Regions from separate parts of the Paenibacillus sp. ACRSA genome, predicted to be linked through region 2. Evidence: riboswitches for the same ligand, from Rfam matches in the RefSeq annotation. Region 2 holds a riboswitch; the other holds the start of a gene.

Region 1 (8,493 bases), on a different contig from region 2:
TGTTGTAGATATTAAATCAGCTACTACAATCGCTTTAACACGATTGCAGCAGCTTATCTGATAGTGAGTCAGTAACTTCAATAACCTTAATAACTTCAATTAAGTCAACTCTAATCAGAGATCATGAAGGAAACAACGGGTTACCTTTCATGCCAATCCAGAGATCGGATGCCTCAAGCTGTCCAGCAAGATGCAACAGCCAGTCTTCGCGGCCTTTGGTGGCCATTACCTGAACACCCATCGGTAAACCTTCAGGAGTCATATGAACAGGTACACTCATAGCAGGCTGGCCCGTTAGATTTGCAAGCTGGGTATAAGGAGTGTACGTAAGACTTGGTTCGAACATTTCATAGATCAATTGCTGCTGTTCTATCTTGTCCAGATCACTTATTCGCATTAGATGCTGAATCTGCTCCGCATGAGGCGTGAGCTCTCCAATCTGAGGTGCTGGATAAGCATTAACTGGCGTAACATAGAAGTCATAACGGGTGAACAGGTTAGACATTTGTGCCGCCGCAACATCCCATTCCGCTAAACTATGGACAAACTCTGCTGCAGATACCTTTTTGCCTGCTTCAGCGAGAACCCATGACTCAATCTCCATATCGTCAGCCGTGAGCTCTCTACCCATAGCATGCTCCATAGAAGCAATCATCGCGGCCATTTCACCGCTATTCATCATATAATAGTTTTCCATCAACCGTACGCCATTAACTGGACTTAACTTCTCTTCAACCTCATGACCTTGCTCCTCCAACCAACGAACGACCTTATACACGGCTTGTATGGCTTCCTCACTTACAGAAGTCCCTACTGGAGAATCGGTAGTATAAGCAATTTTTAATTTGCGTTGATGAGGATAATTCAGATCTGCCAAGTAACTGCCAGGAAAGAGGGGAGCATGAAATGCAGCTTCTGGTTGAATAACTTGCAACGTATCTAACAGCGCAGCGCTGTCCCGGACAGTTCGGGATAATGCAAAATCAATCGAAGCGCCTTGCCATTGACGACCAACACCTGGTCCTACTGGAGTACGTCCACGTGTTGGCTTCAGACCAAACAACCCGCTGAAGGAGGCAGGGATGCGGATAGAACCACCTCCGTCACTGGCACCGGCTAGAGGTACAATTCCGGATGCTACTGCCGCAGCGGCGCCCCCGCTTGAACCTCCAGGAGAATGATTCGTATTCCATGGATTGCGTGTTGGGCCGTGTAAACGGGGCTCGGTAATATTTTTCAGCCCAAACTCTGGGGTGTTCGTATGTCCGATAATAATAAAACCAGCTTCACGTAATCGAGAGACAAAGTTAGAACTTCGTAACGCTCGATGATCTTTAAGAAGACGGGAGCCTGAAGTGAGGATCTGACCCTCTAGGGATTGAGAGATGTCCTTAAGTAGCAAAGGCACACCAGCAAAAGGTTGCTCCCCTGGGCGAATCATGCTTGCTTCCTGACGAGCTTGTACTTCATATGTACGAATTACCGCATTAAGCTGTGGATTCACTTCTTCGAGTCGTGCATATGCTGCTTCAAGCAGTTCAATTGGAGATACTTCTCGGGAGCGTACAAGCTCTGCTAAACCAATAGCATCGTAAGATGTATATGAAAATGAAGACATTAAGCATCTTTCCTTTCTAAGATGGATATCTAGTGTTCCATATGTCATCGTACCATCGGATTGCTGAAAAAACAAAAGCACTGTTCATCCAGTGGGATAAACAGTGCTGCGTTCATTTTATAATGTTTGAGAAGTTGACATATATGTTAGGAATGCATCCTGCGTAGGTAATTATTCTGTACGAAGCTTAGGGGCAGCATCAGCAACACTTGACGACCGCTCCTGCTGTCTGGAAATCGCAAAGAGTGCAATCCATATTAGGATAAAACCAACGAGTTGTTCCCATGTAATCAACGTACGGAAAGCGATCCAGTTCACTAGAACACCCGCCATCGGGAAACTAAGTTCCGCTAGCGTAGCGACAGAGGCTTTTGTAGAGGATAAGCCTTTATAATATAACAGCAAGCTCAATAGTCCAGGCAATAAAGCTTGACCCAATACATTAAGCACGACGGCCGCTTGTTCACCAGTTCCGGAGGGGAATGTCCATGCTGCTCCTTCATGCCATGTCATCAAGAAGAGGAGCGGCAGAGCGACTACGAACCGGAGAGAAGTAACGGTCTCATATCTTGCTTGCCCTAACATTAATCGTCCCATCACCGTAGATCCGCCCCAGAGAGCAGCTGCTCCTAAGGATAACAGGCTGCCTGCATGAATCCAGGTGTTCCAGTTTCCTAGAGGAAGTGTGAATCCAAACGTGAGCAAATAGGTACCTGCAAGTGCAATGAAGAAAAGTCCTCCGAAGCGACGTGGTAACGTTTCTTTCAAAAGCAGCTTCGCGAGCACAATGGCGAACAAGGGTTGCATTTTTTGCAACAAGAGAACGGTATTAGGATCGTTATTGGTGAGCGCCATGGTGAATAAAACCGTTGCTAGTGCTGATCCGCCCCAGGAAATGAAGATTACAGCAACCCAGTGTCTAGCACGTAGATTTTTCAGGTCTGCGCGGAATTTCCATAAGACAGGAATGGCGACTAGACTTACAATGATGTGCTCAATAAGTACAATTTGAGTTGAGGTCATCGTCTGAAGCAAAATAATACGGAACAATGGATCTACGCCCCATAATGCAGCGCCGATTACAACAAGCCAGAATCCAGTGTTACTTCGTTCTTTCCGATAAACCGTTGAGGCAGTTTGATTCTTTTCCATATTCAGGACTCCTTCGTCAGAACACGGAATCTTCAGTTGGCAAAATCGACAAAAGCCCCCGTTCTGGCGAATCACCAAATAAACGGGGGCTCATCCATGCATATGTCGTAGGGGAAGAGGACTTCCCGTAAAACGGCATGACATGTGTTGATCTTCTCTCATCCGGACTTTACCGTCGGCCTTGGAGTCTCACCAAGTCAGTCGCTGATAACTATATCAGTCAGCGAGTCGCGGGCTGGTTCCGAAGAACATCACCGCCGGTTGGGAATTGCACCCTACCCCGAAGATCCTATTCAATTGTTAGTGTGTTGAACAAGTTGTAACATCAATGATTTCATCTTAATCTTGTAAGCGCTAGCAGTTCAAGTGTTTTTTTCAGAATATGATATTCCAGCTTCCTTGCTGTCTACGAAGAAGAACAATGGCTCGGTATTCGTTGGAAGATACGATGGTTGTCATAATGAATATGGTTTACCAGTTGCCTGATGCTTAGTCCATCTGAAGGTGGAACCCAAGTAGCCTGTTCAGGTGATTTTATAGAAAGTCTATGAATAAAAAGGGGTTCAAACATCTTATGTATAATTATGTTAATATTACAATGATACGTAGTAAACTTCTAACGAATTGGATCAAGTGAGCAATATTTATCGTTCGGGTAGCATTAAATATGTAGCGTTCATCTGAAATGCATTAATTATTAAATTATTATGTAATTGTATGGAGGGATATTTTGCGAAAAGGTTTAATTATAGTTGGTCTATGCTTGCTTGTGATATTAGGATTTGGCGCGGTGCAAGGGTTGCATGTGAATGAAATCAACGCATTGCCTCATGATGGTCGGATTGTAAAATCCAAAGAAATTCATGGTTACGGCCAAGTGGTATTATTTGAAGATAATCAAGACCAGAGCTTTGGTATAGCCAAACTTGAAAAGAAGTTCGGTTTCTTGCATCGTTATGATGGAAGCTCATATGGTCGTACGGTCGAGGAAGGTAAGCCGTTTGAGGCTACTGGTCTAGGTGATCTTAATCACTTTGTAGTTGGTGTAGTAACAACCAGGGAATCCGACATCAAATACATAGCGGTGGGCAATCACCTGAAGGATGTTTCGTCTTCGCAATCTTACGAGCTCTCCCTTGAAGAAGTGAAAGCTAATCCGGATGACTATCAACTTGAAGAGATTGACGATCAGTATGCACTGTTTGTATTAGATGAGTATACCGAGGAGAACTGGACAATAAGAGCTTTTGATCAAGATGGAAATATCGTTGCAGACAAGATTTTTGGCGGGGAAGTAAGATACATGAATGAGGAGAGAGTCGATTGAAAAGAGTCATTTTTACTTTGAGTGGGATTGTTATCATTAGCTTTGCATTATTAATAGGGATTAACCTCATCGGTTCACCTTTTCCCATTGTTGTTGAGGAACATCCAGCGATTCCTGGAGATGGCGAAGTGAAGTATCATGAAGGAGACCATTCACTGCTTCAATTAATCTGGTGGGACGATGAGATTGATTGAAAGTATTCAATAGAATGGACTATACAAATGGACTATAAAGTATAGGTTTTATACGAAATGGAACTGTTTATGAAGTGTTGTGATTGCAGAAGTTTAGGTGTGTTCTGGGGTGGGTTTGGTGAGAAACCAAATGAGCATGTCCCAGTGCTAGACTCAAAGTGACTAAAAGATTCATAAAACCTTGTATAGCTACTTGCTACTCAAGGTTTTTTTAATTCCAAAATTTGCAAATATAGCGATGTAACTATATAATACATATATACTTTATAAAAATAAGTTGTGTAATAATGTCGTTCAGCACTGATCGTACCATCATGCAAGCCATATCCAACTAAAAAACTATGATTGGAGATGTGTCTAATGGGGAAAAGTTATTTGCTGAAAAATGGTTGTGTTGTTTCAATGGATGCCTCGGTTGGTCAGTACAAAAGAGCCGATGTCTTAATTGAGGATTCTATCATTATAGCTATTAAGCCTGATCTGGAGTGTGACGAAGCAGAGGTTATTGACGCATCTGATATGATTGTGCTCCCGGGACTTGTAGATACCCATCGTCATGTGTGGGAGTCTCTGGTTAAAACAACAGGAACGAATTGGTCACTGCCTGTGTATTTGCAGAATCTATATTATGGAGCCATGGGAAGCAAGCTTCGTCCTCAAGACAGCTACATTGCGAATTTATTGGGATCTTTGGAAGCGCTTAATGCAGGAGTGACGACGGTGTTGGATTGGAGTATGCCGTATTCTCCAGAGCACACAGATGAATTGATTCATGGACTTCAGGATGCGGGAATCCGTGCGGTATTCGCTCAGGGTGTACCTGGTGAAACGAATTACTGGAATAGAGATAGTATTCTTACATACTCCAACGATGTACGCAGAGTGAAGCAGCAATACTTCTCATCAAGGGATCAATTGCTGACGTTTGGACTTTCTATTCGAGGGCCGGAGTTCAGTCATTGGGATACAACAGTCAAGGAGATTCGTCTTGCAGAGGAACTAGATGCCATTTGTTCCATGCATGTAGGATTCGGGACTTGGGGAAGTGTAGATCGGTCAGTGACAAAGTTACATGAGGCAGGTCTACTAAGTCCGCAAATAAATGTAGTTCATGGTAATACGATGGGAATCGATGAGTACAAAATGCTTGCCGATCAAGGTGCTTCGCTTTCGGTTACCCCAGAGGTAGAGATGATGATGGGGCATGGATATCCAGCGACCGGACATTTTCTGGAGAATGGAGGCACGCCAACACTCGGTGTGGATGTGGTGACATCCACGGGTGGTGATATGTTTTCTCAGATGAAGTTTGCCCTGCAAGCAGAACGATCGAGAGTAAATGAACAATTGTTGCAGCAGGGAGAAATGCCTGGAGAACTGAACCTGCAGTCGAGTCAGGTGTTAAGATTCGCCACATCGGCTGGCGCACAAGCGTTGGGGCTTGGACATAAGATTGGCACACTGGCACCAGGCAAAGAGGCCGACCTGATTATGATTCGTACGACGGATTTGAATTTGTTCCCTGTTCATGATCCGATTGGAGCCATTGTACAATTCGCCAATCCATCAAACGTGGATACTGTATTTGTGGCAGGTCAACCGGTGAAGAGAGAAGGTAAGTTGTTGCATGTGGATTTAGATGCGGTTCGTCGTCAGGCATTGGAGAGTACCAGCTATCTCCTGTCACAATATCAGATGTCTGATGTGGATCGGATCATATTTTCGTAATCTTGAGATATTATAAAAATAAAGGTTAAACCAAGAGCCGCATGGGATCATGCGCTCTTTTTTTGTCCCGTAACGAGCATTAATCAGACAGGATTCGCGAGAGATGGACAGCGTAAATAAACGAAATAAGCTATTATTCACAAGTGTTCATATAACAACGAATTAAAACCGTTTTTTGGTTTGAAAAAGTGAATTAAAAACTGCGCATAATATAAATTATACGCAGTTTTCGTTTAGATCGATTTTTATTATCTTTCACGGGCAAGATATCGTGATAATTTACGCTTAAAAAGCACAACATACGACATCTCTAAATAAAAATTTAATAAAGCAACGCGATAACGTGTAGAATTGACTAGTTTTTTATAGGTGGTCGATAAGATAGAACAAACCACTTTTTTATAGAACAGTTGAACAGGTGATACTTTCACGACGAGAGGAAATTATGTATGAGCAAAAATGAGTCACAATCTTCATTGTTTCGCAAGAAACCCATTGCTGTAAGTGGGGAAGAGCGTAGTGCGCTGAAAAGAGTGTTAGGGCCGCTGGATCTGATGACCCTTGGTGTAGGTGCGATTATCGGAACGGGAATATTTGTTCTTACAGGTGTGGCTGCGGCTAAATACGCAGGGCCCGGTCTAGTTCTTTCCTTTTTGCTGGCAGGGCTAATCTGTGCTTTTGCTGCACTGTGTTATTCGGAATTTGCTTCAAGTGTACCCGCTTCGGGAAGTGCCTATACTTACAGCTATACTGCCTTTGGGGAAGTGATTGCTTGGATCCTTGGGTGGGATCTGATTCTGGAGTATGGCTTTGCAAGTGCGGCAGTTGCTAGTGGGTGGTCTGGTTATTTTCAAAGTCTACTATCTGGATTCGGATTGCACTTACCTCATGAGCTAACGAGCGCCTTTAGTCCAGAGAAGGGCACGTATTTTGATATCACAGCAGCGGTCATTACGTTGATTATTACCTTCTTGTTAACCCGAGGGGTGAAAGAAGCAGCTCGTGCGAATGGAATAATGGTTGCGCTGAAAATAATCGTTGTGTTGATCTTTATCGGTGTAGGTGTGTTCTATGTTCAGCCTGAACATTGGCAGCCATTTCTGCCTTTTGGTATTTCGGGTGTAACCGCTGGAGCGGCAACGGTATTCTTTGCGTATATTGGATTTGATGCTGTATCTACCGCAGCGGAAGAAGTGAAGATGCCTCAGCGCAATTTGCCGATTGGCATTATCGGTTCGCTCGCGATCTGTACCGTATTATATATTGTCGTTTCACTAATCCTTACGGGGATTGTGCCGTACCATATGTTGAATGTTAGTGATCCAGTAGCTTTTGCCTTTGAATTTGTTAACTTGCATGGCTTATCTTGGATTGTAGCACTAGGTGCCATTACAGGAATTACTACCGTATTACTTGTGATGATGTATGGTCAGACGCGATTATTGTACTCCATGTCAAGGGACGGGTTGTTATCTCCAGTATTCTCGAAAGTTAGTGGCAAAAGCCAGACTCCTGCCGTGGGTAGCTGGGTTGCGGGAATCGTTGTAGCGTTATTTTCTGGTTTCATCTCCCTCGGACATCTTGCAGAGTTGACCAATATCGGGACGTTGTTTGCCTTTGCGGTGGTCAGTCTGGGCATTATTGTACTCCGTAAAAACAATCCTGATCTCAAACGTGGCTTCCGTGTCCCATTCGTCCCATTGATTCCAATCCTCAGTGCAATCGGCTGTGTGTATCTCATGACTCGACTTGCGATGCTCACTTGGATTACGTTCTTCATCTGGTTACTAATTGGTCTGGGGATTTATTTCTTATACGGACGCCATCACAGTCATTTGAACTCGAAGTAATTCGAAAAGTAAACTTAATCTATAGGTCAAATGGAAACAAAATAGTTCATACCTCCTGAGTTTTCGCTTGTGCGAAAAAAGACAGGAGGTTTTTTATTTCGATTTTGGAGTTGAGAAATTCTAAGTGAATCATCTGCATTTAATTTTTACTATTTCAAGTGCAATTAACGGTTCCTAAGACCCGTGTAACGGGTAAGTATTAAGGTGCATGTAGACTCATATCGTTGGGCTGGGGTTGCGGCTTCTTTCAATATGACATATATTTGGGATTGTGACATGCCATCAGACAGAGGAGAGGGGATGTATCATGAATACATATTTACATACGAACCAGGATATGAATCCGAATTTCGGGTTTGCTTTAACAGATTCTGCTGTACTTGCAGAGGCGAAGTTGATCATCACACAGAAAACTGAAGTTGAGCATATAGAACTTGATATTGATCCACAACGATGCTTGAAGGACGGACGTAAAGTCTCGGTTGTTGCTCAGCAGCTTGATGCTCCTATCGTAAGACAAGATGCTTCTATTATATATGGTCAAGAACTGAGCTTTGTACAATATACAGTAAACTTAAATCCCGACACGAAGCTTTCCATAGGTGCTATTGAAGGTATAGACTA
Region 2 (23,916 bases):
GTTCGACTATGCCTTTAGTCAATACACGATGAAACCTTTATACAAAGCAGGCGATCTGCTCGGTAGTCTGAAAGTTGAAAAAGGCGAGGTTGCCGAATTGCCACTGAACGCTACGCAAAATTATAGTGTGCTCATGCGCAAAGGTGCCAAGTCGAACGATATTCGACATGAATTGTTGATGACAAAAGAATTGAAAGCTCCGATTAAAGCAGGTCAAAGTGTAGGTAAGCTCGTGGTTTATCAGGGTGATGAGGTTATTAAGGAGTTCGACATTCAGGCTCCGCAGGATGTAAACAAAGCAGGCTGGTGGAAGCTGTTCAAACGCACCACTTCCAATCTTTTTGATTAAGCGTCAATTTACGTGTGCTACCTACATCCTTGAACGTATTTTGTAGTTAATTAGGGGTTTTCTTCTAGTTTTGTCGGGGTGCAGGAAATGCTTTGGGCAACGTAGAAATCCTTGTTCAAGACAGGGAGGAGAGTGAGCAAACGTGAACTTGCATGTGGAAATGGAACATCACCGTGGGATTCTGATTGTGCGACTATCGGGAGAACTGGATCATCACACTGCGGATATGGTACGGATGCAGATGGATGAAGCGATCCAGCGGAGACAATGCGAGCACTTGGTGCTCAGCCTGAAGGATCTGCAATTTATGGACAGCTCAGGCTTGGGTGTCATTTTGGGAAGATATAAGCTCATTAAGAATAAAGGCGGTAAGATGGTTGTATGTGATGTTAATCCGCCAGTATACCGTTTGCTGGAGATGTCGGGTTTGTTCAAGATTATGCCGATTTACGAAAATGAGGGAACTGCTCTCTCGGGTCTGGAGGTCGTCTCATGAATGAAGGAACAGGGAGAAATTTCATGAATCTGCAATTCGCGGCCAAGTCGGAGAACGAATCGTTCGCGCGTGTAACGGTTGCGGCCTTTATCTCGCAGCTTGATCCTACGATGGACGAGCTCAGCGATCTGAAGACGGTTATTTCCGAAGCGGTAACCAACAGTATTATTCATGGGTATAACAATAACCCAGAAGGGGTTGTATCCATTCAGGCGGAGATTCGTGAAGACATGATTACGATCATCGTGGAAGATTGTGGCGAAGGTATTGAAGACCTGGAGCTTGCCAAGCAGCCGCTATATACATCCAAACCCGAACTTGAGCGCTCGGGTATGGGCTTTACCATTATGGAAAACTTCATGGATGAATTCGAAGTCAGCAGTGAGCCCGGCAGAGGCACCTCCATCAAGATGAAGAAGAGGATTGAATCCAAGAAAGCATTGTATAATTAGGGGTTGGTCTTATGGATGCTGAAGTGAAACCATCTTCACAGACCTATTTGGATGATGCCGAGGTCAAACGATTGATTGCGCTCAGTCAATCGGGTGACCATGATGCACGAGACACGCTGGTAAACTGCAACATCAGACTTGTCTGGTCTGTTGTACAGCGTTTTATGAACAGAGGCTATGAACCAGAGGATCTGTTCCAAATCGGCTGTATCGGACTACTCAAGTCGGTGGACAAATTCGATCTCAGCTATGATGTGAAATTTTCGACCTATGCTGTACCGATGATAATCGGAGAAATCCAGCGTTTCCTACGTGACGACGGCACACTAAAGGTCAGTCGCTCACTTAAGGAGATGGCGAATAAAGTTCGCAAAAAAAGAGATGAATTGTCCAAACATCTTGATCGTCTGCCAACGATTAAGGAAGTGGCTGAACAACTGGGGGTGACTCCAGAGGAAGTTGTATTTGCTCAAGAAGCCAACAAACCGCCTACGTCGATCCATGAGACGGTGTTCGAGAACGATGGTGATCCAATTACGCTAATGGATCAGATTGCTGACGAATCACAGGAACGTTGGTTTGACAAACTGGCATTGAACGAAGCTATTGGTGGTCTGAGTGAACGAGAACGACTAATCGTATACCTTCGTTATTACCGGGATCAGACACAATCTGAGGTTGCAAGCAGACTTGGAATATCACAGGTTCAGGTATCCCGTCTGGAGAAAAAAATTCTACAATCCATTCGTGACCAGATCGCACAGTGATTGGTGATTGAATGACTTACATGGTGATGTGAAACGTGGTTTATCACCAATATACGACAACTAACAACCTTCTTTCGCGCGATGTAATGCGAGGAAGGTTATTTGTCGTTGATAAGGTTGTTTCATTATTATTTTTGTAATATAATTACATGTAAAATATATGAATAAATGGTAAATGTTAAGGTTTTAAATTAGTGTCTTTTTCTTTTATTATAAATTTATAGTAATTACACCAATTTATTCTTTTTCTGCTGATGATACAGCACAAGATGATATCTATCCTGCAGATTCTAGAGAAGAGAACATCAAGAATCTTATGTCTGAAAGAGCGCTGTTACAATTTAAATTAAATGATCTTCAGGAGAATAATAACAACGATAGCAATACTACTGAACTTTCTATTCCAAGTGATCTAAAGAAAATTAAAGAGTATAAGAAATTAAGCACTAAAATCGAACAGATCGATAATCAACTTTACGATTTAGGTGTAAGAGATTTATCTGAGGATGAGTTAGCTGAGAAGTTAAAGTTGTCAGATGAAGGTGCATTGGCAGTGGTTCCAGGTGGTTATGGCAATGTTAACTGGCAAACCTATAGATCTATTTGGGTAAAAATTCAGTAAGATATGAAGTTCAACATATCGTTGCTAGCCCAGCAGGGACAGCTTCAAGTAGCATAAGTCAAAGTGGAACAGTAGTACAGACAACGAATGGGGGAATTAGAGCTGCTGCAACAGGTCTTGTAAAATCTACAGCGAAAGAAGGACAATCTGACATTTCTCAAGTTTTATCTTTTAGGTCTTCAGAAGTATTCGGTGCCGTTTCGTGGAGTATAAGAAACGTAGGGTATAAAAAGGGTACGAATATTGTGACTTCATCTCATTTCATAACAGATAGTAGACAGTACCACTATACTCCTTCGAATCACGGAATTGGTTCAAACGCGGTTACAGCATATTTAAACCCTGGATCAGCCAGTACGGCTTTTGTAAGTAATGTAGATTTCACTGGCATTGATGGGAAGGTTTTTAAATCAGTTTCTTTACCTCGATTTAGTTTTCCTTCTCAAATTCAGGATAAATAATTTTAGAAATTTATTTTGAACATTCCTAGCATAACATAACAACGGCATGTCGAAAGGGCGATGTTCATGAAAAGAAGAATTATTTTAGGTTGTGTAGCATTAGTACTAGTCTTCATGATCCTGTTTGTATGGTTGTATCCATTCCCTCAAAAAATGAACAGGCAGAGTGATGTTGTCGTTTTAAACGAAGACCATGTTGTACTTGGGAACACGACGTTAGTTATGGAGGGTACTGTACACCGACCTTTATTCAGAGAGCATTACTTTGAGGGGAAGATCGAGCTTTCAGATCTGGATTTTACCAGAGAATACAGAATGTTTCCGCTCTACCCGGTTCAAGAAGGTAATATTTTTAGTTCATTCATTACGTATTCTGGTTCATCGCAACAATTGGAGAGCGTGACGGGTGTTATGTTTCACGATGACTCATTCTTGAAATTAAACTTATTTCTGAAAGAAGCCCCTTACAAAGGAACGACACATAATTTGATTCAGATTGTTTCTCCAGCTTCTGATCTCATGACTGCCGAGAAGATTGTGAACGAATTAAAACTAGGTTTTCCAGATATGCCGGATGCCAAGAAATTACTTCCTCCGCAATGAGATTACGAAATTACGTGTTGAATTAAAACAGGCGATAGAATTTGTATCGCCTGTTTATCATGGTAATACTATATTCTATAGTGAATGTTCACAACCGGCTTGTAACTGATTTGTCGTACATATGTTGTGAACTCCAATCGAGCCTAAATCTAGCATGCTGATGTGGTGATAATGTAGAAGGAAGGTTTTTGCTCTTACACGGAGTAGATATGATGCTAGTGTACAACAAGGAGAAACTTATGTTCAAAAGGAAAATGATCATTTCGCTTTTTGTAGTGTTGCTTGCTAGTATGACGGGAATTTTAATTCTATTGTTTGCTAATCCATTCTCTAAAGAGATCAACCTGAGTAAAGAAGCTTTCATTTTGATTACAGATGAATCTGTTGAATCCTCAACAACTATTAATATTAGAGGAACCGTACACAATCCACTTCTTAAAGCATCTTATTTCGAAGGTGAGATTGAGATTGAAAGTTTGGATTCTACAATGAATAACTCAGTGGTCATGTTGGTTCAGGAAAAAGTGAAAGGATTAAACTACTCTTCATTTTTTTATGGTCAAACTTTTGATCAAGGTAACGTATTAATGTTTTTTACAGACGATTTTTCGGAAATAAACTTGCTTATGAGAGATGTCAAGATAAGCAATAATACAATTGATTTCATTCAAGTTGTAGCGCCAGCTTCGGATGAAGTTTCAGCACAATCTGTATTTGAACGTATGCAAGCGTTATATCCTGATATACCGTCTTTGAAGGATTTAGACAACCTATAAAAAGAGTAAGTGCACTGTTTAGAACAAGCCGGAAAGTCTGCAGCGGCTTGTTTTTTTGTACTTCAAACCAAAATGGTGATATTAATGCAGGTAACTTCTGTTCATCATCCTTTTGTTCAATAGTTAATAGATTTGGTGAGAAAGTAAGGTTTTGGACAGCTATCTTTCGAGCTTTCAAAAGTTAGCATAATGGAAGTTTATGCAGGGGAGTCGAGAGGTGCTTCCTTTCCTTTATTCATTTGCATCAAAATCACAAGGGTAACAATACATGCTGTACCTAGCCATTGAAATAGTCCAAAAGGTTCCTGAAGCCATATGACCGTTGTAGCAACTGCGGCAAGTGGTTCTGCACTTCCCAGTAAGCTGGTTTCTTTAGCGGAGAGACTTTGCAAACTTTCGACGTAAAACCAGAAAGCGATCATGGTTCCAAAAATAATAGTAAATATAAGATATGCGTACGCTTCAAGGGGTACGCTCGCAAATTCAAATTCCCATGGAGAATGAATGAAACTAAGGGCAGTACCGCCTATAATCATAGCCCAACCGACAATGACTAATGAATCGAACTGTCGAATTAATTTTGCAGCATACAAAGTATAAAAGGCAGCGGAAACACCAGATAAAAGCCCCCAAATGATAGCGATAAAGGGTACGGATAACTGGGAAATGGAACCATTAGTTAACAGGAGATAACAGCCGCCAAGAGCTAGACTAATGGATATCAGATCTTTGGAGCCCAGTACCGCCTGTTTCCGCCAGATTAGGTAGAGCATGATCATAACCGGGGACAGATATTGCAAAAGAGTAGCTACTGCAGAATTACCATGTTGAATGGAGGCCATGTACGTATACTGTACAGAGAGCATTCCGAACAAACCAAAAATAATTAATTGGATAGCTGTAGCCTTGTTTCTCCATACGTCTAGAATTTGTGAGCGCTTAGGTCTGAAATATTGAACGGTTAGAAGCAGAATGCCTGCAATTAACAATCGAACAGTAACAAACCAGTTGACCTCAATGCCATAATGCTGAAACAGCTTTTGTGATACGGTTCCGCCCACTCCCCAACAGATCGCTCCGGTCAAAACCAACAATAATCCTCTTTTTCTCGAATTAAAATGTGCAAATGATTTTTTACTCATGTAATAACACCTTCGTCCTAAAATATAAGAATAGTGTTATATTAGAATGGAATAGTATATATTGATATCAATATTAGATAGAAAAATATAAATATATTGAGGATGAATGGTGAGCATGGTAGATAAAACGGAATTTCATATCGATCAAAATCTGAAGGAACTGACGGAGCATCGGACCGTTTCGTTGCCAATCGCTTGTTATGAAACGACAATTATTCATAATGTACATGGTCATATACCACTTCACTGGCATGATGAGCTACAGTTTGTTTTTGTGATGCAGGGGGAGGTACTCTTTCGAGTAAATCAGGAGGAGATTGGTGTGCCCGAAGGCAATGGAATATTTATCAATAGTGGTTCCATGCATATGGCGGAGGACATTGGAGAGGGGAATGTGTGCAAATATATCTGTTTGAATCTTAGTCCGCAATTTATTCTGCCAGCAGAGCTATATATGAAATTTGTACACCCGTATGTTACGGCGACCAATGTGCCCTATTTGATGATCCCAGGGGACCAGAGCTGGGGATTGAATATTCTTGAAGCCATGCAAGCTATTAAGCAGAACCTGCGAACTCAGCCTGTACATTATGAAATAGATGTCTCTGCTCAACTACTCACCATCTGGAAACAATTTATTTCAAACGGATGTTTACTGGAGTACGATCCGAACGAGGTTACACGCAATCAGCGCATGAAAGGTATGCTGGAATGGATTCATCTGCATTATGCTGAACCGGTCAAGCTAGAGGATATTGCAAAGGCAGGACAACTAAGTCGCTCAGAAACCTGTCGTTACTTTAAACAAATATTAAGAACAACGCCGATTCATTATGTGATGGATTATCGAATTCAGAAGAGTCTAGAATTACTTCAGCTTCCCGAAATGAGTATAACTGAGATCGCATATCAGGTTGGATTTAATAGCACAAGCTATTTCATTAATCAATTCGGTAAAATAATGAACACGACCCCTTTGAAATTCAGAAGGGAGATGGAGTTAAAGAGTCGAGTAGAGATGAATGGTTAACTGTAATTCTAGGTCTGGTTGTTGGTGCAGTGCTCTTCCTTACAAAGGTTTACGCTCAGGGTTAACACATTTTATGTCTACTCCATATAAGAAAATGTATAAGTAGCATTCTAAAATTCGTCGCCAATAGGGTGACTTTTTTTGTTTTTAGCCTGTGTCTCCGAATTTCTAACCGATTAGAAATACATGATAAGAATTTGGAGACAACAGCGATCGGAAGGTTGGTCTGCCACAGGAACGCCCGCGTGTATCTCATTTATCCTTCGCCATAACAGCGACCGGCAATTCGGTCTCCCCTCAGCGCAACGCATTCAATATCTTTCCACCTACCACCTCCCAGCAAATTTCTTTCAAGCGTTTGGATAAAGGGGAGCTGATGCAGAGGAGGGATGGAATTGGTTAGAGGAGCGGAGCGTGAAGGTTTGATTTTGATACACAAGCAGTGGAGGTGGCAGAAAAAACCTGTAGAAGCGAAGCGCTCGCCTTTGTCTCCGAATTTCTAACCGATTAGAAATACATGATAAGAATTTGGAGACAACAGCGATCGGAAGGTTGGTCTGCCACAGGAACGCCCGCGTGTATCTCATTTATCCTTCGCTATAACAGCGACCGGCAACCAATCCATCCTGCAGCTCTGCCAAGCTCCCAATCTTTTTCCAACCCCCATGTAATAAATTTGCACATTCTTCAAATACTAACCTAAATTACGCAGTAAAGGAGTGTTTCGGATGTCCCTGACACCCACTCCAACGGTCTACATTCGTTTGCGCAGCCGCGTCCGTATCCAACGGGGAAAAGAAGTCAGGCTTCGGGATATTGCCCATGTGCTGACCTCTTCAGAAGAACAGGAGCGAAGGCTGATTGAGCTTGAACTGCTACGCCCTGGACCGGAAGATGGCAATCTGATTCTCATTGATATTCTGCAGATTATTCCCCAGATCCGAGGTGTGCTTCCCGATGTCAGTGTAGAGTTAATCGGCTCGGGACATACGCTGGTTGAGGTCGTCGAGGGAAATGGCAAACCGTCCAAATCGTTGTTTATTCTGGTATGGCTACTGCTTTTTTTTGGCTCAGCATTAACCATTATGAATTTTCATGCGGACGTGAGTATGCAGGAAGTTCAAATTCGAATTGTGGAGATGATTACAGGCCGCCGAGATGAGCATCCCTATTTATTTCAGGTGGCATATTCCATCGGGATTGGATTCGGTATGGCAGTGTTCTTCAATCATTTATTTAAGAAGAAGTGGAATGAAGAACCGACACCTCTTGAAGTGGAAATGTTTTTATATCAGCAGAATGTCGACAAGTATGTCGTTATTGAAGAAACTGAACGTATGCATGACCAGGAACGTGGGGAGATGAATGCAGATGAGCGTTCTTAATGGAGCGATCAGCATCGTACTCGGCATTGCTGGAGGAATCGCAGTAGGAAGTGGCGTGATTGCGCTTATCTTGGTACTGGATATGATTCCACGGCTGGCTCAATTGACCCAATCCTATGACAAAACACATTGGTATGAAGGTGCACTTATCGGAGGCTCGTTAGTAGGTACGGTTGCAGATTTCTGGCACTGGAAAGTACATGGGGTGCTGTTACTTAGTCCAATCATTGGGCTGTTCTGCGGTGTGTTTATCGGCTTGCTTGCGGCAGCACTGACGGAAGTGTTAAACGTATTGCCTGTACTTGCCAAAAGGCTAGGAATGAAGCCGTATCTTTTTGGATTGTTGCTTGCCATGATTCTGGGTAAGATGACGGGTTCGTTATTCGATTTTTTTGTATACCAGCGTTAGAGAGCAATGGTTGAAGGAGGATGGACATGGATGTGAGATCAGATCACGGTGAACAGGAGAATGGTGAGGGAGTACCCGAAGAGTTTGTGAATAAGTCACCGTATGAGATTCAGAAGGAAGAAGAAGAGAAGGCTTATCAAGAGAAAAAACAAAATGAGATGTCTGACAGCGTGGAAGAATCCGTTCATTACTGGCAGGAAAATGATGAGATCTCTCCACGTATGAGTGACAACAAAAATACAATGAAACAAATTTTAGGGCTCGGAGAGTCCTTCGACGTAGATCTGCGGGAAATGGTTCTGGGAGGCAAGCATGTTGGGATACTGCTGTTGACTGGGTTTGCCAAAGATGAAATTTTACTTGAAGTGTTAAAAAGATTAACCTATCTCACTCCAGAACAAGTGTCGGAACATGCGCTGAAATCTTACTTTGAATGCTACATTCCTCATATTCAGGTGGAAAAAGTAGATAGCATGAGCGCTGTAATTAAAAAGGTTCTTATGGGTATGAGTGCGATGTTTGTTGAAGGAGATCGCTCCGTCCTTATTATGGATACAAGGAGTTACCCGGTTCGATCACCTGAAGAACCTTCTTTAGAGCGGGTGGTAAGGGGATCGAGAGACGGATTTACAGAGACGCTTTTGACGAATGTGGCCTTAGTTCGACGGAGAATTCGTGACCCTGGATTGAAGTTCGAGCTCATGCAAGTGGGTCGAAGAACACAAACGGATGTATGTGTAGTCTACATTGATGATATCGTGGACAAGGTTCAAGTGGATTCTGTTCGCGAAAAAATAAAACGGGTCGATATCGATGGTATTCCCGCTGCCGATAAGCAGTTGGAGGAAGCGATTATCAACAAAGGGTGGAATCCATTTCCACTCGTCCGATATTCGGAAAGACCCGATGTTACAGCATCTCATCTGCTTGAAGGCAGAGTTGTTATTTTTGTAGATACCTCACCAAGTGTGATGATTTTGCCAACAACCTTTTTTGATCTCTGCGAGCATGCAGAAGAAAATAGGCAAACGGCCTTCATGGGAACCTACCTACGTTGGGTACGGTTCGCAGGTATTCTAATCTCGCTGTTTGTTCTTCCGTTGTGGCTTCTCATGGTGATTGATCCTGCTATTAAACCGATGGGGTTTGATTTTATCGGCCCGCAGGAGAATGTTAAACTTCCACTTATTCTTCAGTTTCTGCTGATAGAACTCGGTGTCGATCTCTTACGGATGGCAGCGGTGCATACACCTACACCACTTGCCTCGGCGATGGGTTTAATAGCAGCTATACTCGTCGGGGATATTGCCGTCAAAACAGGATATTTCGTTAATGAGGTTGTGCTCTATATGGCTATTGCTGCGATAGGGATGTTTGCAACGCCGAGTTATGAACTTGGACTAGCCAACAGGCTGGTACGATTGTTCCTTCTGATTGCAGTGGCAATTTTCAAAGTACCCGGATTCGTGATCGGTACCACCTTATTGGTCATTGCGCTGACAATCCATCGTTCCTACAATTCATCTTATCTGTGGCCGTTCATACCGTTTAATGCAAAGGCGCTTGGAAACTTTTTATTCCGATTGCCATTGCTTGAAAATAAAAAACGTCCATCGTTCAACAAAACTCGTGATAATACCAAAATGCCTGATGATCCAGACGGAGAATCACGAAAAAGTAAAAAACACAAATGATCTGCTGAAAAATCCATTCTTCTTGATGCCTAATTTGGTATACTGGTGTAAAATCATTGGAATAGATAAAATTCCAGTATATAAAGTGAGGAATGCAGATTATGTATTTACATGGTACAAGTAAAATAAATGCACAAGGACATCTAGAAATTGGTGGAGTAGACGCAACAGATTTGAAAGAACAGTTTGGTACACCGCTGTATGTGGTGGACGAGCAATTAGTGCGTGATCGTTGCAGAGAGTATATGGATGCATTCCGCGCTTCGGGTCTGGGCTTCCAAGTTGCATACGCAAGTAAAGCATTCTGCGTAATGGCGATGTGTGCTTTGGCTGCAGAAGAAGGACTTTCACTAGACGTTGTATCTGATGGTGAGCTGTTCACAGCATTGCAAGCAGGATTCCCTGCTGAACGTATTCACTTTCACGGCAACAATAAAACGCTGGAAGAAATCGAGATGGCACTGGATGCAGAGATCGGTTGCTTCGTAGTAGATAACTTTAATGAACTTCACTTGTTGCAAGCTGTGGCTGCGGACAAAAACCGCAAAGTTAACATCTTGCTACGTGTAACGCCTGGCGTTGAGGCGCATACACATGAATATATTTCTACAGGTCAGACAGATTCGAAATTCGGTTTTGATATCGGTAATGGAACGGCGTTCGAAGCAATCGAACTGGCTTCCAAACAACCGAACCTGGTTCTGCTCGGCGTTCACTCTCACATTGGTTCCCAAATCTTTGAGGTTGAAGGGTTCCAGATGGCTGTTCAGCGTGTTGCTGAATTTGCGACAAGTGTGTATGAGCGTCTAAATGTTGCATTCAAAGTGGTTAACCTTGGCGGAGGATTCGGAATCCGTTATATCGATGGAGATACACCGCTTGAAGTTTCACAATACGTGAAGGCTATTACAGATGCGGTTAAAAATCACTTTGCTACCATTGGCTATGCTGTACCTGAGATCTGGGTTGAGCCAGGTCGCAGTATCGTGGGTGAAGCTGGAACTACACTATACACAGTGGGTACGAGCAAAGACATCCCAGGCGTACGTAAATACGTTGCTGTAGATGGTGGTATGACAGATAACCCACGTCCTGCACTTTATGAGTCCAAGTATGAAGCAGTGCTTGCAAACCGTGCTAACGAAGCAGCTCAAGAGACTGTTTCCGTTGCCGGTAAATGCTGCGAGAGTGGCGACATGTTGATCTGGGATCTGGAATTGCCAAAAGTACAAAGCGGTGACTTGCTTGCCGTAGCGTGCACAGGGGCATATAACTATTCCATGGCGAGTAACTACAACCGGATTCGTCGTCCGGCGGTTGTATTTGTCAAAGACGGTCAAGGTGATGTAGTCGTTCGTCGTGAGACATATCAGGACATCATTCAGAATGACTTGGTACCTGAGCGTATCGCTAAACAGCCAGTAATTCGCTAATTTAATAGATGCGTGGGTGGCATGTGCAATAGCATTGTATATCAGTAACTCATTTAGGAAGAAGGCAAAGGGGCGTTGCTCTTTTGTCTTCTTTCATATGTTACAGCAGATCCGAGCAACTTGAAGACGAGAACATATCGGACAGAAGTCACCCTTTTTAGCTGTATTGTGCGAAAAAAAGTTGCTGATTATTTTGCGGTTGAACGCATTTCGGTGTACACTATGAAAAGTGCTATTAAGCTTGACCTAGGGTCATGCGCTTCTGGCACCACTAATGATGGTCAATACGAAAGGAGTCATTTACATATGGCGAAACAAGCGAAAATCAAAATGGCAAACGGCGGAGAAGTTCTGATCGACCTATTCGATCAAGAAGCTCCAAACACAGTAGCAAACTTTGAGAAACTGGCAAACTCCGGCTTCTACAACGGTTTGACTTTCCACCGTGTTATCCCTGGCTTCGTAGCTCAAGGTGGATGCCCAACTGGAAACGGTACAGGCGGTCCTGGTTACACAATCAACTGTGAAATTAACCCGAACAAACATGAGCGTGGAACATTGGCTATGGCGCATGCTGGCCGTAACACAGGTGGAAGCCAGTTCTACATCTGCTATCAACCACAACCACATTTGGATGGACAACATACTGTATTTGGTAAAGTAACCAAAGGTATGGAGTTCGTTGACGCTTTCGAAGGAAACGACAAAATGGAAACTGTTGAAGTTGTTGAAGCGTAAGTTTTACTAAATCACTTATGTTTTACAGGAAACCCTTAATGCTTCTGTTGCAGGAGCATTAAGGTTTTTTTGCATATCTGGCTTTTCTAGAAATGGGCATATCGATTATGAAGAATTCCTCAAATGTGTGATATTCTTCGTTCAGGAAGCGGTTTGTGGTATTTCTTTCGCTTATTAAAAGTTAGTATGTGACAAAAAGGAACAAAAAACAATTGATTTTTTAACGTTAAAGTGCTAACATCCAATTAATAACGCAACAATCCTTCGGGGAGGGTGAGATTCCCTACCGGCGGTGATGCACATGTTCGTGAATCATTTATGTCTATGTGCAAAGTCCGTGACCTGTCTGCTGCGGCAGATGGCTGATCTGGTGCAATTCCAGAACCGACAGTATAGTCTGGATGGGAGAAGGAGAGAGTGTAGCTTCTGGCTGCATTCGCAGATGTGTTGGTGTGCAGTGAGTTTGTGACTGTACATGGAGAAAGCGGGTGTTTCCCATTGCCTCCATACATAGGTTATGTCTTAGAAGCGCTTTACCTAGAATGAATTTCATTAGGGTATGTGTTTGTTTTCACTTACCTGAATCGAATCAAGGTAGTGATTCTGTGCGCTATATGACCAGTGTATCAACGCTGTCTTGCGACGACGTAGTGTCTCTTCTCCCCATCGAACGGACTGTTCGACGGGGATTTTTTATTTTCTTAACGGAATCCTTTAAACATTCGGTAGTGAATTGAAAATCATTTTATGATGAAGATGCACATCATTTTCTCCACTAGGAGAAGATAATAACAAAATAGATTAGACCGTGGGGTGACGGACTTGGAAATGATCAATGATGAATTTTATATGGGACTCGCATTGGATATGGCAGAACGGGCACAAGGACAGACTGGAATTAATCCCGTTGTAGGTTGTGTTGTGGTCAAGGAAGGCCGCGTAGTTGGGCTGGGATCACATCTTAAACGTGGTACAGGTCATGCTGAGGTACATGCATTGAACATGGCGGGTAGTGATGCCGAAGGAAGTACGGTATATGTTACGTTGGAGCCTTGTAGTCACTATGGCAAAACACCTCCATGTAGCGAACGTCTGATTCATGAGAAAGTAAAGCGCGTAGTAGTGTGTTGTGAAGACCCTAATCCTCAAGTATCGGGCAGAGGGATCAGCATGCTTCGCCAACAAGGAATTGAAGTTGAAGTTGGCATATTGCGCGAACGTGGGAGACGCCTGAACGAAAAATTCATTAAATACATCACCACAGGATTACCGTTTGTGACCCTCAAAACGGCCTCGACATTAGATGGCAAAATTGCTACCCGTAGTGGAGATAGTAAATGGATTTCCAATGAACCTGCTCGTGAGATCGTGCATGCCCTTCGTCATCGTCACCAGGGAATTATGGTCGGCGTTGAGACTGTCATTGCTGACAATCCTGAATTGACGACTCGATTGCAAGTGGAAGGCATTCATCCGGTTCGAATCGTAGTGGATTCCAAGCTGCGCCTACCTGTAGGCTCGAAAATGGTCAAGGATGGCATTGCACCGACCTGGGTGCTTACGACGGATGATGCAAGCCCTGAAGCGGCTGAGCGCCTTGAGGCATATGGTGTAGAGGTTATCCGCTGTGGACCAGGACCACGTGTCGATCTACTTAATGCACTCAGTAAACTGGGTGAGCGTGAGATTGGATCTATTTTGCTTGAAGGTGGAGGTACGTTGAACGGCGCAATGCTGGAAGCCAGACTCGTGGATCGTATGCTTATGTTCATTGCTCCCAAAATCGTGGGTGGGTATGATACGCCGGGAAGTTTCCGTTTCGAAGGTGTTGAGCGTATGAGTCAGGCCATTCAATTGAATCAACTGGAAATCGAGCAAGTTGGAGATAATATTAGCATTGGCGGTATCCCGGTCTGGCCAGAATAAGGGAGATCGATGAAGCGTGAGTGCTAAGAAGATGTACAAGAAGGAGGCGGTAGCATGTTTACCGGTCTAGTGGAAGAAGTCGGTCACATTCGGCGCATCGGTCGAAAGGGCGAAGCATTGGTTCTAAACATCGGAGCTTCCGCCATCATGGATGATTTGAAAATTGGTGATAGCGTGGCTGTAAATGGAGTATGTCTAACGGCAACTACGCTGGAAGGCGGAGGTTTTACCGCTGACGTTATGCCAGAAACGTATCGACATACGAATTTGAATCACCTGCAATCAGGAAGCAAAGTGAACTTAGAGCGTGCAATGCTATCTGGTGGCCGGTTTGGTGGACATATTGTACAGGGGCATGTGGATGGCACGGGAGTGATTGGCAGTATTACTCGTGACCAGAATGCGGTTGTTTTCGAAATTAAACCGGATGATCATGATCTTTTTAAATATTTGATTCCAAAAGGGTCTGTCACCTTAGACGGCATCAGTCTTACCGTTGTGAACACCGCTTCCGGATCATTCACGGTTTCTATTATTCCTCATACCATTGGAGAGACTGTGCTGAATTTCAAGAAAACTGGAGATACCATCAATATTGAATGTGACATCTTGGGTAAATACGTGGATCATTTACTTCAATACGGGAACGGCCACTCCAGCACGAAAGAGACGAAGCCCAAGAGTATAAGTGAAGAGTTTCTAGCCAATCACGGCTTTGCGTAAAATATAGGTTTGAATAAACTTTTTACACGAAAACGGAGAAGACAGATAAAAGAATTGGAGGGAGACGTATGACAGAGCAATCCATTCTCGATCCAATCGAGGAAGCTATCTATGATCTGATGCGAGGAAAACCCGTGATCGTTGTGGATGATGAAGACCGGGAGAATGAAGGTGATTTCATCGCTTTGGCAGATAAGGCTACGCCTGAAGTCATTAATTTCATGATCACCGAGGGCAGAGGTCTAGTCTGCGTACCGATTACACAGCAACGTGCAGACGAACTCAATCTCAAACCGATGGTTCAACAGAACACAGACTTTCATGGGACAGCATTCACCGTGTCAGTAGATCACAAAGATACAACAACTGGAATTTCCGCGTTTGAACGCTCCATTACGGTGAAAGGTTTAATTGATCCTGATGCGAAAAGCACGGATTTCCGCAAACCGGGTCACATGTTCCCGCTCATCGCTAAAGACGGCGGAGTACTGCGTCGTGCTGGACATACGGAAGCCGCAGTCGATCTGGCAATTATGTGTGGTTCATACCCTGCAGGCGTGATCTGTGAGGTCATCAAGGAAGATGGTACGATGGCGAGATTACCTGATCTACAGGAAATCGCACGTAAGCATGATCTGAAGTTGATTAGCATTCAGGACATGATTCGGTACCGCAATGAGAAGGAACAATTAGTACAGCGCGAGGTGGCTGTGCGTATGCCTACGGATTTTGGTGAATTCCAGGCAGTTGCATACACCAATGCGGTGGATAATAAGGAACATGTCGCACTGGTTAAGGGTGAGATTGACGGTTCCAAGCCTGTATTGGTGCGTGTTCACTCGGAGTGTCTCACAGGGGATGTATTCCACTCTCATCGTTGTGACTGCGGACCTCAATTCGATGCGGCACTCAGACAGATTGATGAAGAGGGCAATGGAATCCTGCTCTATATGAGACAGGAAGGCCGGGGCATCGGCTTAATCAACAAGCTCAAAGCCTATAAGTTGCAGGAGGAAGGGCTAGACACCGTAGATGCTAACTTGAAGCTTGGATTCGCTGCAGATCTTCGTGATTATGGGATTGGAGCCCAGATCCTCAAAGACCTTGGTGTTCGCCAGATTCGTCTGTTAACCAATAATCCACGCAAGATCAAAGGGTTAGAAGGCTACGGCCTTGAGGTGGTTGAACGGGTATCGATTCAGATCCAAGAGAATGAGGATAATACGCTGTACCTGCATACCAAACAAGCGAAGCTTGGACACATGCTGAAGTTTGATGAAATCGAGCAAAATGAAAAATAATTGAACTTCGATTCATATATGTAATTTGTGGAAAAAGAAACAACAAGATCATTCGATTATATCTCATACTAATTATAGGAGTTGACTAACAATGCCAAACTTTTTTGAAGGACATTTAGTGTCAGAAGGATTAAAATATGGAGTAGTCGTTGGACGTTTCAACGAATTTATTACGAGTAAATTGCTCAGCGGTGCACTGGATGCTTTCAAACGTCATGGCGTTCAGGACAATGAAGTTGATGTAGCGTGGGTTCCAGGAGCCTTCGAAATCCCGCTTATTGCACAGAAAATGGCCGAGAGTGGCAAGTATGACGCGGTTATTACACTAGGAACAGTCATTCGTGGATCAACAACTCACTATGACTATGTATGTAATGAAATGGCAAAAGGTGTTGCGGCAATTAACCTCAAAACAGGCGTGCCAACGATCTTTGGTCTCGTGACTACAGAGAACATTGAGCAAGCGATTGAACGCGCTGGGACGAAGGCGGGCAACAAAGGTTGGGATGCAGCTACGGCCGCAATTGAAATGGCAAACTTGACGAAACAGCTAAAATAGTGCTTATTTAATGTAGTGCCCTGCTCTGCGCAGACGAAAACGGGAGACTGAATTCGGCGGCTTAGCAGGGTTTTGTATTTTTCTGGCGGGAGGATTCGTCTAGTGACGGTAGTTACATACAAACTGGAGACTTTTGAAGGGCCTTTGGATCTTCTGCTTCACTTGATCGACAAGGCAGAGATTCAAATCCAGGATATTCCCATCAGCGATATTACCGATCAATATATGGCGTATCTGCATTCGATGCAAGAATTGGAGCTCGATATTACAAGTGAATTTCTCGTGATGGCTGCAACACTTTTATCGATCAAAAGCAAACTATTACTGCCCAAACCACCGGTAATTGAGGATTTTGAGGATTATGATTATATCGAAGATGAAGATTATGATCCACGTGCTGAACTGATTGCACGTCTGATTGAATATCGCAAATACAAAGGGATTGCACGGCATCTGCATGAGCGGGAGTGGGAGCGGAGCCTCATCTTTTCCAAAGAGCCTGAAGATCTTAGACCTTATATGCCTGTGGAGACGCAATCGAATCCGGTGCAGGGGCTTCATACCTCCGATCTCATCGCTGCTTTTCAGAAGGCGCTACGTAAGGCTGAGAAACGAACGACCGTTGCTCGTATTCAACGAGATGAAATATCGGTTAAAGATCGTATTCGTGATGTCATTGGTGCACTGGAGCGTATAGGGCCAGGTGGTAAGTTGTTGTTTTCTAAGCTGTTAGATGAACAGATCTATCGGCATGAAATTGTCGTTACCTTTCTTGCGATCTTAGAGCTAATGAAGATGAAGCAGATCGTCTGTTATCAGGAGCGGATGTTTGAGGATATTGTTATGGAGTGGAGAGGGGAAGCAAGGAATCATGGATTTTCCGAAATTGAAGTCGATTATTGAAGGCCTGCTGTTTTTGTCCGGAGAAGAAGGTCTAAGTATCAAACAAATTGCCGAAATCGTAGATCAACATCCGGAACGGGTGTCCGATGCGGTGGAGGAAATGGTTGCTGATTTTGCAAATCAGGGAAGAGGGGTTCAGATTCTCAAGCTGGCCGGCGTGGTGCAACTCGGAACATTGCCGGAACATGCCTCTTATTTTGAGAAACTTGCCTATTCTCCAGCGCGTACATCGTTATCCCAAGCGGCTCTGGAGACGCTTGCTATTGTGGCCTATCGCCAGCCGATTACTCGGGTGGAGATTGAAGAGATTCGCGGTGTGAAGTCTGAACGTGCCATTCATACGTTAGTGAACAAAGATCTGATTCATGAAGTGGGACGAGCAGAGGCTATCGGGCGCCCGATCCTGTATGGCACAACCAAGTCGTTCTTAGATTATTTTGGCCTGGCTACAATTAAGGATCTTCCTGAGCCAGGGTTGTTCGAAGATACGGAAAACCTAGAGGAAGAAACACAGCTCTTATTTGATAAGTTAGATGTGCAGCAAGTAAGCTTGGATGGAAGTGATCAGACAGATTCATTTGATGAGGTAATCGATGATCATGGATTAGACATTGCTGAAGACTTGGATGATGGAGATCACGAAAATAGGTAAATGATATATGATATACCATTTGTCATCGCGTTACTGCGTATGTAGGCCGATTCCTTTTGTACATAAAGGTTTCGGTCTATTTGCGTTTTCGTGATGCGTAAGGGCAATGACTGAATTGTGTAAGTTCAACGGTTTTTCGATGAGCCATGAATTTTTTCCAATATATAGTGTCATACTATTCAGGAAGAGAATTGTAGCCTTGGAGGTAAGGCCTGTGTGGATGTGGCTTGGGGGAATCGTGCTGTTTGCCATTCTGTTACTTGCCATTGTTCTCATCTCGAATATTCATATACACTTTACGTTTCGTAAACATAGAAGTGATGATTATGCTCTTATCAATCTTCGTCTTCTCTACGGCCTGGTTCGAATCAAATATGAAATTCCGAGTATCGTCTTCAAAAATATGAAAGAAGGATTTCTTGTGAAGACGCAGCAACGAACGAACCATTCGCGGGGGGAAGCAGAGGGCAACGAGCGTGTGAACAAACGCAAAGTTAAGAAATGGGCAAAAGAAGTAAAAGTAATGCTTAGAGCGACGGATGCACTCAAAATTTGGGTCAAACAAACGCTCACCCGTGTACATATGACTGATTTATCCTGGTCTACCCGGATTGGAGTAGCAGATGCGGCCTATACGGCCATCGTTACAGGCTGGGTATGGACAATGAAGTCCATCATGATTGGATTTTTATCCTATCAGGTACAGTTTAAACGCACACCTTGTCTGGAAGTCATTCCAGTGTGGGAGGATGAAATGGAATTTCAGACAGAACTGGAGTTGCATATGCGCATTCGATTTGGTGCGGTCTTCACCGCAGGGCTCCGTCTGATGACGCGTGTTCTCAAAGTAGAAGGGGGCTGGCGGATGTGGTTTCGACTTCTACAGGAGCAGCGGCGCAAACACAAGCAGAAGCTCAAGGAACAACATCATAATTCTCACATTTAATTGTGAGCCTTGCCAAATGATGGTTTAAACGAATTCAGGATGTATCCAGGTACGCACTGGTACATAACTCCCTTGAAATTGGGGATGATATGGTTTAGATCAAACCTAGTTAAAATGAAACTGGAGGGAACTTACATGTCAGATCATCCAATACAAGGCTTAATGGAAACTGCTATGGAAAATATCAAGGCCATGGTAGATGTCAATACAATCGTTGGCGATGCAGTTGAAACACCGGACGGTACGGTTATTTTGCCGATCAGTAAAGTGGGCTTTGGTTTTGCAGCGGGCGGCAGTGACTTTAATGTGAATGTTGAAAAGAAAGAAAGCGGTTCTGCTTCAACTGCGGAACATGCAAAATCAGCCAAGGTTGCTTCTCCATTCGGTGGAGGTAGCGGGGGGGGCGTGTCCATCCGTCCGATTGCCTTCCTCGTCGTAGGAAAACAAGGTGTTCATATCGTACCACTTGATAATTCAACACACTTATTTGAGAAATTAATCGATTCGACGCCATACGTTATGGATCGAATTCAGGAGATGTTCCGTCGTAACCCTTCTAAAGATGAACCGGAGATCCGAACTCCTGATCCATCGACTTACAGCTAAAATAATGGATGTATTGAATCCCTCCCGTTGCACATGCGAGAGGGATTTTTAGGTTGTTTTGTATCACTAGGACATACTTCGGGTTGTCCAGACATAAAGTAGTACAAGATTCCAAGTGACCCGGAGGAATGGTTGAATGAAAATGTTAACGAAAATGATTGCGAGTTTCCTGATTCCGTTATTATTGTTGTCTTCAGTTGGAATTGCCGGTGCATCTGGAACGATTCCAAGCCCCTCAACTCATGCTCAGAGCGCAGCTCTCATTGATGTCACGTCTGGGCGGATTTTGTACAGCAAGTCTGGAGATCAAGAATTGCGTATCGCCAGCTTGACCAAGATCATGACCGCGATTGTCGCCATTGAACATGGGAAACTACAAGATAAGGTGAAGGTGACAGCCTCTTCATTTGCAAAGGAAGGATCGTCGCTTTATCTCAAACTTGGCGAAGAGATGACGCTTGAGAACATGCTGTATGGACTTATGTTGCGTTCTGGTAATGATGCAGCTTCGGCTATTGCCGAGCATGTTGGTGGCTCAGAGGAAGGCTTTGTGCTTCTGATGAATAAGAAAGCAGAGGAGATCGGGTTAACCCGTTCCCACTTCATGAATCCTCATGGCTTGGATGCCGAGGGACATTATTCTACAGCGAATGATCTGGCACGTTTAACGGCTTATGCGCTACATAATCCCGTGTTCAAACGCATCGTGGCAACGGAGAATAAATCGGCACCGAATCCTAATGAAAGCTGGGAATACTCCTGGCACAACAAAAATAAAATGCTGCGATTGTATGAAGGAGCTGACGGGGTTAAGACTGGTTATACCAAAAAAGCCTTCAGGTGTCTGGTAAGCTCTGCGACGCGGGATGGGCAACAGCTAGCGGCTGTAACCCTGAATGATGGAGACGATTGGAACGATCATGCACGTATGCTGGATTTCGGATTCAAAAACTTTCCTTTAAGAGAAATCGCAGAAAAAGAACAGCCTGTGGCGAATACCACGGTCGTTACAGGACGAGGTTTTCAATATCCGCTGGCTGAAAGTGAGATCGACTCTATAAGTAAGAAGCTGATCTTAACGACCAATCGCGGTCAAAATGAATCGCAAAACGAAAGTAAAGCGAATGATCTTTCATTTGGTCTAGCTGGTCGTATTGAAATGCAACTGAATGGGAAGTTCATAGGCTCTATTCCCGTGTATCACAAAGGAAGTTATATTCCTCCCCAACCTGAGATGCAAGAAGCTGCATTTGCTGGAATAGGGGAAATTACAACTTGGGCAGCCGCATGGCGTGCCGTGATAAGTCACTTGTTGTCCCCGTAAAGGAGGTTTTCCTGGTTGATCAATCTAATCTGGTTACTGATGATTGTGATTGGGTTTGTTTTTGCAGCGGTGAATGGAAAGATTGAAGTGGTCACGCAAGCGGCTTTTGATGGGGCGGCCACCGGGGTTACGGTTTGTTTGGGACTGATCAGTGTGCTTGTATTTTGGATGGGTATGATGAAAATAGGTGAAGATGCTGGACTGCTTAGCAAAATTGCTAAGCTTCTTGGTCCAGTCGTTGCCTTCTTGTTTCCAGACGTGCCTCGTAATCATCCAGCCATGGGTTATATCCTATCTAACATGAGTGCCAACCTGCTCGGTCTAGGGAATGCTGCTACACCAATGGGCATTAAGGCGATGCAACAGTTACAAGAACTTAACCCTGATAAAGAAACGGCATCCCCAGCTATGTGTACATTACTCGCGTTAAATACGGCAAGCATTACGCTAATTCCTACGACGCTAATTGCTATTCGGTTGAATTATCAATCCGCCAACGCAACAGAGATTGTGGGAACGACGCTAATCGCAACAATTATCGCAACACTAGCAGCGATTATGGCAGATCGTTGGTATAGAAATAGAACGCTGAACAAACCGCCACGTATCGTGAAGAGCGGCAATCCTGGCATGAAAGGATGAATAACCTTGCTAACCTTCGTCAACTGGATCTCTGCCTGGGCCATTCCGGTTATTATCGCGTTTGTTCCATTATATGCGTTTACCAAGAAGGTTCCAGTCTATGAATCCTTCGTTGATGGAGCAAAAGAGGGGTTCTCCACTGCGATTAGCATTATTCCTCATCTCGTGGGAATGATGGTTGCGATAAGTGTATTTCGTGCTTCGGGAGCCCTTGATTTTGTGATTAGTTGGTTTGCTCCACTTGTATCCTGGATGGGTATACCAGGAGAAGTCCTGCCACTGGGAATTCTTCGTCCGCTAACGGGGACAGGCTCTCTAGCTTTTACAACCGATCTGATTAAGACCTATGGGCCTGACTCCATGATTGGTCGTATGGCCTCTACAATTCAAGGAAGCACAGATACAACGCTCTATGTACTGACCGTATATTTTGGGGCGGTAGGCATTCGAAACGGTCGTTATGCACTCAAAGTAGGTCTGTTTTCAGATGTTGTGGGCTTCATCGCGGCACTTGTCATCTGTTTAATCGTTTTTGGATAAACCTATTTCAATACATTCTATAATTATAGTTAACCAAGTTGCATTCTCCTTCCGATATACAAGATATGCTAGAATGGATAGCGGGAGGAGAGTTGCACATGCATAAGAGATGGAAACGAGTGCTTCAGTTTGGTTTGTCAGGCATGATGGCGATAGGATTGCTAACTGGCCCTACTGGAATGGTGGATGCGCAAGCGGTCAACACGATACATTTTACCGGATACTTTGATAAACAATCACGAGAGAAGTTTGCGGTTACCGCGGATTCTTTTCCAGTCGTTAACGTTCGTTTAGTCAAGCAGGATGAACCGGACGTGGTTTATTATGATGTCGGAACTTCCATTTTGATATCCAAGGACGAAGTGCTTACGAATTATCATGTCGTTCAGGAGTATGCGGAGCTAGCGAAGGGTGATGAGGGAACGTTAACCGTTGCTAGTCCCGGCGAGCTGAAGCGTCCAATTAAAGCCAAAATTATAAAGACTGATCCGGTAACGGATATGGCGCTACTGAAGCTGGACGAAGAAATAAATGCACAACCTGTAACGTTTGCAAACGCAAGGGATAATCAGCTTGTTTACACAATTGGTTTTCCTAAAAATCCTGATGGGGATTTAGTTATTCTCGATGATGAATTCCCTGCGACATACAATACAATTGCTAAAAGCCGGGTTTCCAGTCCTAATGCAACCGATGTTCCAGGTCGAAAAGGCATAGGCAGTATTGTAAAATCCATGGCACAAGGTAACTCTGGTGGCCCTGTGTTGGATCAGAACAATCAAGTCATTGGCATGATGACCTTTGTCTATGGTTCAAGAACGTACTTTATTACATCACAAACCCTGCAAGACTTTATCAAAGACAGCGCAAAACCTACGAGAAAGCAAGTGGTTGTTGCAGGCAAGGTCTCAAATTAATTAAATTATACTTATGAAGCTTTTGAAAAGTAGATCAAACAAAAACTCATAGCTGCATGCTGCTCATCCTTCTTGTTCTGGTAACAGAGATAAGAAGGGTGAGTTTTTTTGCGTTAAAAGTTATACGATTCGTACTCGAAATGGACATTTAGAGCCTCTGTTTACATTTTCCTTGGATTATCCTTGTGATTTCCCTCCTTGATGGGTATCATTAGTGTGAGGTGACATGACAAACATGGAAAGATTACAAAAAATTATTGCTCAAGCTGGTATCGCATCCCGTCGCAAAAGCGAGGAACTGATCCAGTCCGGCAAAGTAGAAGTCAATGGGGAGGTCGTGACCGAACTCGGCACGAAAGCAAACCCTGAAGAGGATATCATTACGGTAAACGGGAAGCCAATCCGCAGTGAGAAAAAAGTGTACTTGCTCATGAACAAACCAAAAGGTGTAATTACAAGTGCATCCGATCCAGAAGGACGGAAAATTGTTTCCGATTACCTTAAAGGGGTCAAAGAACGT

Evidence for each region. Region 2 has a riboswitch for FMN ahead of ribD (bifunctional diaminohydroxyphosphoribosylaminopyrimidine deaminase/5-amino-6-(5-phosphoribosylamino)uracil reductase RibD). Riboswitches for the same ligand answer to the same signal wherever they lie in the genome.
Region 1: linked by a shared signal. The riboswitch ahead of MH215_RS21790 (DMT family transporter) and the one ahead of ribD (bifunctional diaminohydroxyphosphoribosylaminopyrimidine deaminase/5-amino-6-(5-phosphoribosylamino)uracil reductase RibD) in region 2 are both predicted to bind FMN.

The regions. Positions count from the first base shown of each region.
Region 1 is NZ_JAKRNP010000009.1:310-8,802, forward strand. It holds gene MH215_RS21785 (amidase) at 122-1,618, opposite strand; gene MH215_RS21790 (DMT family transporter) at 1,790-2,770, opposite strand; FMN riboswitch at 2,917-3,062, opposite strand; gene MH215_RS21795 (hypothetical protein) at 3,501-4,097, shown strand; gene MH215_RS21800 (hypothetical protein) at 4,094-4,291, shown strand; gene MH215_RS21805 (amidohydrolase family protein) at 4,652-6,019, shown strand; gene bcaP (branched-chain amino acid transporter BcaP) at 6,469-7,869, shown strand; gene MH215_RS21815 (hypothetical protein) at 8,177-8,493, shown strand, end outside.
Region 2 is NZ_JAKRNP010000001.1:285,186-309,101, reverse strand. It holds gene MH215_RS01445 (D-alanyl-D-alanine carboxypeptidase family protein) at 1-349, shown strand, start outside; gene spoIIAA (anti-sigma F factor antagonist) at 492-845, shown strand; gene spoIIAB (anti-sigma F factor) at 842-1,297, shown strand; gene sigF (RNA polymerase sporulation sigma factor SigF) at 1,309-2,064, shown strand; gene MH215_RS01425 (hypothetical protein) at 2,381-2,686, shown strand; gene MH215_RS01420 (hypothetical protein) at 3,214-3,750, shown strand; gene MH215_RS01415 (hypothetical protein) at 3,990-4,526, shown strand; gene MH215_RS01410 (EamA family transporter) at 4,724-5,668, opposite strand; gene MH215_RS01405 (AraC family transcriptional regulator) at 5,784-6,698, shown strand; gene MH215_RS01400 (stage V sporulation protein AA) at 7,427-8,083, shown strand; gene MH215_RS01395 (stage V sporulation protein AB) at 8,064-8,492, shown strand; gene MH215_RS01390 (spore germination protein) at 8,519-10,186, shown strand; gene lysA (diaminopimelate decarboxylase) at 10,288-11,619, shown strand; gene MH215_RS01380 (peptidylprolyl isomerase) at 11,926-12,357, shown strand; FMN riboswitch at 12,614-12,774, shown strand; gene ribD (bifunctional diaminohydroxyphosphoribosylaminopyrimidine deaminase/5-amino-6-(5-phosphoribosylamino)uracil reductase RibD) at 13,180-14,283, shown strand; gene ribE (riboflavin synthase) at 14,338-15,006, shown strand; gene MH215_RS01365 (bifunctional 3,4-dihydroxy-2-butanone-4-phosphate synthase/GTP cyclohydrolase II) at 15,075-16,307, shown strand; gene ribH (6,7-dimethyl-8-ribityllumazine synthase) at 16,399-16,866, shown strand; gene MH215_RS01355 (segregation and condensation protein A) at 16,969-17,769, shown strand; gene scpB (SMC-Scp complex subunit ScpB) at 17,738-18,421, shown strand; gene MH215_RS01345 (DUF2953 domain-containing protein) at 18,642-19,367, shown strand; gene ytfJ (GerW family sporulation protein) at 19,503-19,973, shown strand; gene MH215_RS01335 (D-alanyl-D-alanine carboxypeptidase family protein) at 20,110-21,297, shown strand; gene MH215_RS01330 (nucleoside recognition domain-containing protein) at 21,313-21,939, shown strand; gene MH215_RS01325 (spore maturation protein) at 21,946-22,479, shown strand; gene MH215_RS01320 (S1 family peptidase) at 22,578-23,396, shown strand; gene MH215_RS01315 (pseudouridine synthase) at 23,632-23,916, shown strand, end outside.